2 linked regions of the Aromatoleum petrolei genome follow. The main gene of each other region encodes a partner of the protein of the gene in region 2 in a complex. Links are inferred from orthologs where the notes say so. Each region holds a gene or a part of one and is shown on either strand. Other genes may lie near its edges.

Region 1 (3,637 bases), 2.2 Mb from region 2 along the record:
GTCGACGCGATCCTCGATCAGCCTCACGACCCCTTCAACATCTTTGTCCGCGAGCATTCCCAAGACCGCCCACGTCTCGGGGAAAAAGCCCATGTTCGACAGGTTTTCCGACAGTACGCCCGCAGCCTGCGGATTGTGCGCAACGTCAAGCACGACCGAAGGTTTTCCCGGCAGCACCTGGAAGCGCCCTGGCAGTTCCACGAGCATCAGCCCCTGGCGCACCGCCTGCATGGACACGGGAATCCGCTGCCTCAGGGTTTCCAGCGCCATCAGTACGGCCGACGCATTCAGAAGCTGGTTGGCGCCGCGCAGCGCAGGATAGGCAAGACCTCCCCGACGCACACCACCCTTACTCCACCACGCCCACTGCGTGCGGTCACCGCTGTGTCCGAAATCTTGGCCAACGAGCTTCAGTTCGGCACCGATCGCGCGTGCATGATCGACCAGCGTGGCCGGGGCCATCGGATCGGCACAAATCGCCGGACGTCCGGCGCGGAAAATTCCTGCCTTCTCCAAGCCGATCTTCTCCCGCGTGTCGCCCAGCCAGTCCATGTGGTCCATCGCGATCCCCGTCACGATGGCACAATCGGGGTCGATCGCATTGACCGCATCAAGGCGCCCCCCCAGGCCGACCTCGAGGATGACTACATCGAGCGGCTCGCGGCAGAATACCCACCAGGCGGCGAGCGTACCCTGTTCGAAATACGTCAACGAGGTGTGTCCGCGCGCCTCCTCGACGGCACGAAAGGCATCCACCAGGATCCGGTCCTCAACCTCGCGCCCATCGATGCGCACGCGCTCGTTGTAACGCAGCAGATGAGGCGAGGTGTAGCAGCCAACACGATATCCGGCAGCGAGCAGGATCGCCTCGAGCATCGCGCAAGTCGAACCCTTGCCGTTGGTACCGCCAACGGTGATCACCACAGCGTCGCTGCGCACGCCGAGCGCGTCGCGCACACGGGAGACGCGCTCCAGGCCAAGCTGAATCTGGGTGGCATGGCGGCTTTCGAGCAACTCGAGGCAGCCGCTCAGGGAGTCGGGAAATTGCATGAAGGGAGACGGCAGTCAGACGCCGATTGCTGGCTGGCGGGTCAACAGGGTCAGAAGTTCGGCGACCTTCGAGCGCATCTCGCGCCGATCGACGATCATGTCGATCGCACCTTTTTCGAGTAGGAATTCCGAACGCTGGAAGCCTTCCGGCAGGGTTTCCCGCACGGTCTGCTCGATGACACGCGGGCCGGCAAAACCGATCAGCGCGCCGGGTTCGGCGATCACCACGTCCCCCATGAAGGCGAAGCTCGCCGACACACCGCCCATCGTGGGGTCGGTGAGAATCGTGAGAAATGGCAGCTTGCGCTCGGCAAGTTGCGTGATCGCGGCCGTCGTCTTTGCCATCTGCATGAGCGAAAAGAGACCTTCCTGCATGCGCGCACCGCCGGTGGCGGTAATGCAGATGAAGGGCAGTCGCTGCTCGAGGGCCGCCTTCGCACCACGCACAAAACGCTCACCGACCACGGAGCCCATCGATCCTCCGAGAAACTCGAATTCGAAGCAGGCCACCACGACCGGCACCGTCAGGATGGCCCCCTGCATCACGACCATAGCATCGGCCTCACCGGTATCGTCATTGGCGGCCGACAAGCGCTCGGTGTAGCGCCGCGAATCCTTGAACTTTAGCGAATCGACCGGCACGACCTCATTGCCGATCTCGAAGCGCCCTTCCGCATCGAGCAGCATATCGAGCCGGGCGCGCGCACGCAGGCGCTGATGGTGGCCGCACTTCGGACACACGCTCTGGTTGCTTTCGAGATCTGATCGATAAAGCACAGCCTCACAGGCCGAACACTTACTCCAAAGACCCTCCGGAATTGATTTGCGCGCAGCGCTCTCGGCGCGCTTGATCTTGGGCGGCAGCAGCTTCTGAAGCCAACTCATCGCGGAGCTCCTTGGATCTGGTCGAGCGCGGCACGCACGCCCGCAACGAAGTTCTTTACCCGGGCTACCGCCTGATCGAGCGGACTGTTTTCGATTTCCTCGATGATGCGACTGCCGATCACGACCGCGTCAGCCACTTCGCCGATGCGACGAGCCGATTCGGCATCGCGGATTCCGAAACCGACGCCAACCGGCATGCCGACGCCTTCCCGGATCTGCGGCATGCGTGCGGCGACATCATTGAAATCGAGCGCCCCCGACCCAGTCACACCTTTGAGCGAGACGTAGTAGATGTAGCCGCTGCCGATTGTTGCGACCTCGCGGATGCGCTGTTCGGTGGAAGTCGGCGCGAGAAGGAAGATCGGATCGATGTCGGCCGCCTTGAGCGTGCGTGCAAACACCGCGCACTCCTCCGGTGGGTAGTCGACGACAAGAACACCGTCCACACCGGCAGCAGCGGCTGCGGCGACGAAACGCTCGACGCCCATGGCCTCGATCGGATTCGCATAGCCCATGAGAACGACCGGAGTACTGCCGTTCGTCGCGCGAAACTCGCTTACCAGTGCAAGGACCTTGCGCAGGCTCATTCCATTGATGAGTGCACGCTCGGACGCGCGCTGGATCGTCGGACCGTCGGCCATCGGATCGGAAAACGGAACACCCAGTTCGATGATATCCGCTCCGCCTTCGACGAGCGCATGCATCAGCGGCACGGTGAGTTCAGGAGCGGGGTCGCCCGCGGTGATGAAGGGGATCAGAGCCCGCCGCCCGGAGGCCTGCAGGCTCTGAAAAACTGACTGGATTCTGGACATAAGCGGTATCGGGATGCGCGGGCCGAAGACCCGCGAAGTCAGAACTGGATGCCGGACTTTTCGGCGACGGTGTGCATATCCTTGTCGCCGCGACCGGAAAGGTTGACCAGCAGGATCTTGTCGCGCGGCAGGGTCGGCGCAAGTTTCATGGCATAGGCAATGGCGTGGGACGACTCGAGCGCGGGGATAATGCCTTCGAGGTGGCACAGATCGTGGAACGCGGCCAACGCCTCCTCGTCGGTGACACCGACGTACTCCGCCCGATCGCTGTCCTTGAGCCAGGCATGCTCCGGCCCGACTCCGGGATAGTCGAGCCCCGCCGAGATCGAGTGCGTCTCGATGATCTGGCCGTCCTCGCTCTGCAGCAGGTAGGTACGGTTCCCGTGCAGCACGCCGGGGGTCCCGCCGGTAAGACTGGCCGAGTGACGCCCGGAGTCCAGCCCCTCGCCGTAGGCCTCGACGCCGATCAGCCTGACTCCGGGAACACCGATATAGGGGTAGAAGATACCCATCGCATTCGAGCCGCCGCCGACGCAGGCGACCACATAATCGGGCTGACGTCCGGTCATTTCGGGCATCTGTACGAGACATTCCGTACCAATAACCGCCTGGAAGTCGCGCACCATCATCGGATAGGGATGCGGACCGGCAACCGTGCCAATGATGTAGAAGGTATTGTGGATGTTCGTGACCCAGTCGCGCATTGCTTCGTTGAGCGCGTCTTTCAAAGTTCTGGAGCCTGACTCGACCGGAACAACCTTCGCTCCCAGGAGCTTCATGCGGTACACGTTGGCCGCCTGGCGCTTCACATCCTCGGCACCCATGTAAACAACGCAGTCCATGCCGTAGCGTGCGGCCACGGTCGCAGTAGCGACCCCGTGCTGACCAGC
Region 2 (4,458 bases):
TGCGTCGAACGGCACCAGGCAGCTGCCGCAGCGCACCTGCCCGTGGTGTGCGCGCAACTGCTCGCTCCGCACCCGGAATACCGTGTGGCAGGCCGGGCAGCGGGCGAGCATCAGTCCTTGCCGGCCCCGGTGGCGGGCCGGGAGCCTTCCAGTCGCGCCCAGCCCTCGTGAGTTGCGCCGACGCGCAGTGCGATGAAGGGGGCGTAAGCGGCGATGACCTGATCGGTCTGGGTGTCGAGCACGCCTGACAGCGCGATGCGACCGCCGGGCGCCACGCGCGCAGACAGCAGCGGGGCGAGCACACACAGCGGGTTCGTCAGGATGTTGGCGACGACGACGTCGAACTGCGCGTCGAGCGTGTCGCGCGAATGTTGCAGGCGCATCGTCACAGCATTGCGCTCGGCATTGTCGCGCGCGGCTTCGAGGGCCTTGTCGTCGATGTCGATGCCCAGCACGTCGGCGGCACCCAGCTTCGCCGCAGCGATGCCGAGGATGCCCGAGCCGCAGCCGTAATCGAGCACGCTGGCGCCGGGCGCGACCGCATCGCACAGCCATTCGAGGCACAGGCGCGTGGTCGGGTGCGAACCGGTGCCGAAGGCCATGCCGGGGTCGAGCTCGATGTTTATCGCGTCCGGATTGGGCGCGGTATGCCAGGAAGGTACAATCCACATCTGGTCGGTGATGCGGATCGGGTCGAACTGGCTTTGCGTGAGCTGCACCCAGTTCTGTTCCGCGACTTCTTCCAGGGTGAAGGGCGGTACCGCGTCGAAACCTGCGTCGGCGGCCGCCTGTGCCAGGGCGACCGTGAGGTCGGCGTCGGCGCTGAACAGCGCGATCACGCGGCTATGGTCCCACAGGCCCACCGGGTGATGGCCCGGCTCGCCGAACTGCGGTTTTTCCGCCTCGGTGCCGGCGTCGGCGTCCTCGATGCTGATGGACAGCGCGCCGGCCTCCATCAGCGCCTCGGACAGAGCATCGGCCTTGTTCGCCTCGGCCTGCAGGGTCACGGAAATCCACATGCGCAGCGGCTCCGGCTAGTCAGCTCTTCTTGACTTCGTTGCGATCGGCCAGCTTGTGCTCCAGGTAGTGGATGCTGGTGCCGCCTTCGATGAAGCGCGCGTCGAGCATCAGTTCCTGGTGCAGCGGCACGTTCGTCTTGATGCCTTCGACGGCCATTTCCGACAGCGCGATGCGCATGCGGCGGATCGCCTGCTCGCGCGTGTCGCCGTAGGCGATCAGCTTGCCGATCATCGAGTCGTAGTGCGGCGGGATCGTGTAGCCGTTGTAGACGTGCGAGTCGACGCGGATGCCCGGGCCACCCGGTGTGTGCCAGTTGGTGATCTTGCCGGGGCAGGGGGTGAACTTGAACGGATCCTCGGCGTTGATCCGGCACTCGATCGAATGGCCGCGGAAGTGGATGTCCTTCTGGCCGAACCACAGCTTCTCGTTGGCCGCGATGCGGATCTGGGCCTGCACGATGTCGATGCCGGTGATCAGCTCGGTGACCGGGTGTTCGACCTGCACGCGCGTGTTCATCTCGATGAAGTAGAACTCGCCGTTTTCAAACAGGAACTCGAAGGTGCCGGCGCCGCGGTAGCCGATCTTGCGGCAGGCCTCGGCGCAGCGCTCGCCGACCTTGGCGATGGCCTTGCGGTCGATGCCGGGGGCGGGGGCTTCCTCGATGACCTTCTGGTGGCGGCGCTGCATCGAGCAGTCGCGCTCGCCCAGATACACGGCATTGCCGTGTTCGTCGGCGAGCACCTGAATCTCGACATGGCGCGGATTTTCGAGGAACTTCTCCATGTAAACGACGGGATTGCCGAACGCAGCCTGCGCCTCGGCACGGGTCGTTGCGACCGCGTTCAGCAGGGCCGCCTCGGTGTGCACCACGCGCATGCCGCGCCCGCCGCCGCCGCCGGCCGCCTTGATGATTACGGGGTAGCCGACGGCGCGCGCGATCTTGACGATTTCCTTCGATTCTTCCGGCAGTGCGCCGTCGGAGCCGGGCACGCAGGGTACACCGGCCGCTTTCATTGCATCCTTGGCGCTGACTTTGTCGCCCATCAGGCGGATCGTTTCCGCGCGCGGGCCGATGAAGGCAAAGCCGGATTGCTCCACGCGTTCGGCGAAGTCGGCATTCTCCGAGAGGAAGCCGTAGCCTGGGTGGATCGCCTCGGCGTCGGTGACTTCAGCCGCCGAGATGATGGCCGGGACGTTGAGATAGCTCTGTGCCGACGCGGCGGGGCCGATGCACACCGATTCGTCGGCGAGCTTCACGTACTTGGCTTCGGTGTCCGCGACCGAGTGAACGGCGACGGTGCGGATGCCGAGTTCGCGGCAGGCGCGAAGAACGCGAAGGGCAATCTCCCCCCGGTTTGCGATCAGGATTTTTTCGAACATGGCGTGCCGATCAGGCAATGACGAACAGCGGCTGGCCGTACTCGACCGGCTGGCCGTTCTCGACCAGGATCGCCTTGACCGTGCCGGTGAACTCCGACTCGATCTCGTTCATGAGCTTCATCGCCTCGATGATGCACAGCCGGTCGCCCGTGGCGACACTCTGGCCGATGTCGACCAGCGGTTTTGCGCCCGGTGCCGTTGCGCGGTAGAAGGTGCCGACCATCGGCGACTTGACGATGTTGCCCTCGGGCAGGGCATCGGCGACAGGCGCGACGACCACGTTGGTCGCAGGGGCGGCAGCGGGGGCCGCCATCGGTGCTGCGGCCAGATAGGCAGGTGCCGTGGGCGCGGCGATGTGCTTGGCGATGCGTACTTTTTCTTCGCCCTCGGTGACCTCCAGTTCGGAAATGCCCGATTCCTGGACGAGGTCGATCAGTTTCTTCAGCTTGCGCAGATCCATGCTGTTCTCCGGACTATGCGGCGCCCTGCGGGGCCGCCAGAGGGGTTTTGTGTTTAACTTTTCCGCAGTTGCGTGAGGGCGAATTCGAGTGCGGCCATGTAGCCGTATGCGCCCAGTCCGCAGATCACGCCGATGGCGCGATCGGAAAAATAGGAGTGATGCCGGAAGGGTTCCCGCGCGTGGATGTTCGACAGGTGCACTTCCACGTAGGGAATCGCCACCGCGGCCAGCGCATCGCGCAGGGCGACGCTGGTGTGCGTGTAGCCGGCCGGGTTGATGATGATGTAGTCCACCGCTTCCGCCGCCGCTGCCTGGATGCGGTCGATGAGCTGGCCTTCGTGATTGCTCTGGAAGGACTCGACGACGACCCCGGCGGCGCGGGCGCGCGCATCCATCGCGGAATGGATGTCGGCCAGCGTGGTGCGGCCGTAGACATCAGGTTCGCGAGTGCCGAGGAGGTTCAGGTTTGGGCCGTGCAGAACCAGAACGCGGGTCTGCGGAGGCGGCGGGGCCTCGGTGGCTTTGCTGCGTTTTGAGCGCGTCATGACGGCAAGTTTGCCGCAGATCGCTGCACTTTGTCCAGTGAAAGCGCATCGCGCGGCTCACCGCGAAGCGAGGAGTGCGCGAATTTTGCCCTCAAGTTCCGCTGCGTTCAAGGTGCCGAGCTTCACGAGATCCAGTTCTCCCTGCCGGTCGAAGATTGCGGTGAATGGAAGCGCCTGGGACGTGTTTCCGAGCGTGCTCGTGATGGTCAGCGTCTGCAGCGGGGCGATCAGGAGGGGGTAGGGGACCTTGTGCTCCTCGGCGAATCGGCGCACGTTGTCGGGCTGGTCGATGCCGATGCCGACGAATTGCACCGGCGCGTCGGCGAAGCGCCGGCTGACGGCAGCGAAGTCCGGGATCTCGCGCAGGCAGGGCGGGCACCATGTCGCCCAGAAATTGACCACCAGCACCTTGCCGCGCCATTGCGACAGCGCCTGGGGCTGGCCGCTGCTATCTGGCAGGTTCAGCGCGAGGATGGGGGCGCCGGCGTCCCGTGCGACCTGCGTCGTCGCCGGGGTCGAGGGGGGGGAGGCGCGCTGGGCGAAATGGCCGGCCAGCCCTGCCGCTGCCGCGACGGCGAGGATCAGGGCATTGCGGATGAATGGCTTCATGTTGTCGTCGGTTCAGCGCACCGGCTCGGGTTCGCTCCGGTCCTGCGCGAGCAGGGCTTCGACCGCGGGCAGGCGCGCCCGCTCGGCGTGCCGCCGGTTCGAGCGTTCCGAGTCGGCCGGATAGATCGAGAGGCGGATCGGCACCTGTTCCCAGTCGAAGCTGAGGATGGCCTCGGGTGCGTGCGGCGCGGGGCGGCGCGGTTCGCGGTGCTCGTAGGCGATGTCCTGGTTGAGGAAGAAGATTTCCACTTCCTTGGCGCTTTCCGGGAAGAGTTCGATATCGACCTCGGTGTAGCGCCCCGCCGTGCCGTCGAGGGCGCCGCCGGTCAGGTAGGGGCGAAACTCGTCGAGCAGGCGCATCACGCCGACCGCCGCACGCCGCATCTCGAGCAGGCGTTCGGCCTGTTCTTCGTCCTGATACAGCGATTGCCAGGCGCGCAGTTC

What was found.
Region 1: the proteins of accB (region 2) and accD are in contact, whole or in part, in a solved structure (PDB 8UXZ), measured with the Escherichia coli proteins. The link is inferred for Aromatoleum petrolei from one-to-one orthologs.

The regions. Positions count from the first base shown.
Region 1 is NZ_CP059560.1:4,014,416-4,018,052, reverse strand. What follows is about bases 1-2,968. They hold accD (acetyl-CoA carboxylase, carboxyltransferase subunit beta), read right to left. Parts: upstream 1,936-2,968; coding sequence 1,066-1,935; downstream 1-1,065. Other genes in these bases: trpB (tryptophan synthase subunit beta), read right to left, coding at 2,786-2,968; trpA (tryptophan synthase subunit alpha), read right to left, coding at 1,932-2,747; folC (bifunctional tetrahydrofolate synthase/dihydrofolate synthase), read right to left, coding at 1-1,050. Outside these bases: more of trpB, read right to left, coding at 2,969-3,637.
Region 2 is NZ_CP059560.1:1,833,194-1,837,651, reverse strand. The notes cover bases 1,136-3,856. They hold accB (acetyl-CoA carboxylase biotin carboxyl carrier protein), read right to left. Parts: upstream 2,861-3,856; coding sequence 2,411-2,860; downstream 1,136-2,410. Other genes in these bases: ToN1_RS08415 (TlpA family protein disulfide reductase), read right to left, coding at 3,463-3,856; aroQ (type II 3-dehydroquinate dehydratase), read right to left, coding at 2,914-3,405; accC (acetyl-CoA carboxylase biotin carboxylase subunit), read right to left, coding at 1,136-2,400. In the rest of the region: ToN1_RS08440 (zinc-ribbon and DUF3426 domain-containing protein), read right to left, coding at 1-111; prmA (50S ribosomal protein L11 methyltransferase), read right to left, coding at 111-1,019; more of accC, read right to left, coding at 1,039-1,135; more of ToN1_RS08415, read right to left, coding at 3,857-4,014; ToN1_RS08410 (hypothetical protein), read right to left, coding at 4,027-4,458. UniProt on the Escherichia coli protein: This protein is a component of the acetyl coenzyme A carboxylase complex; first, biotin carboxylase catalyzes the carboxylation of the carrier protein and then the transcarboxylase transfers the carboxyl group to form malonyl-CoA.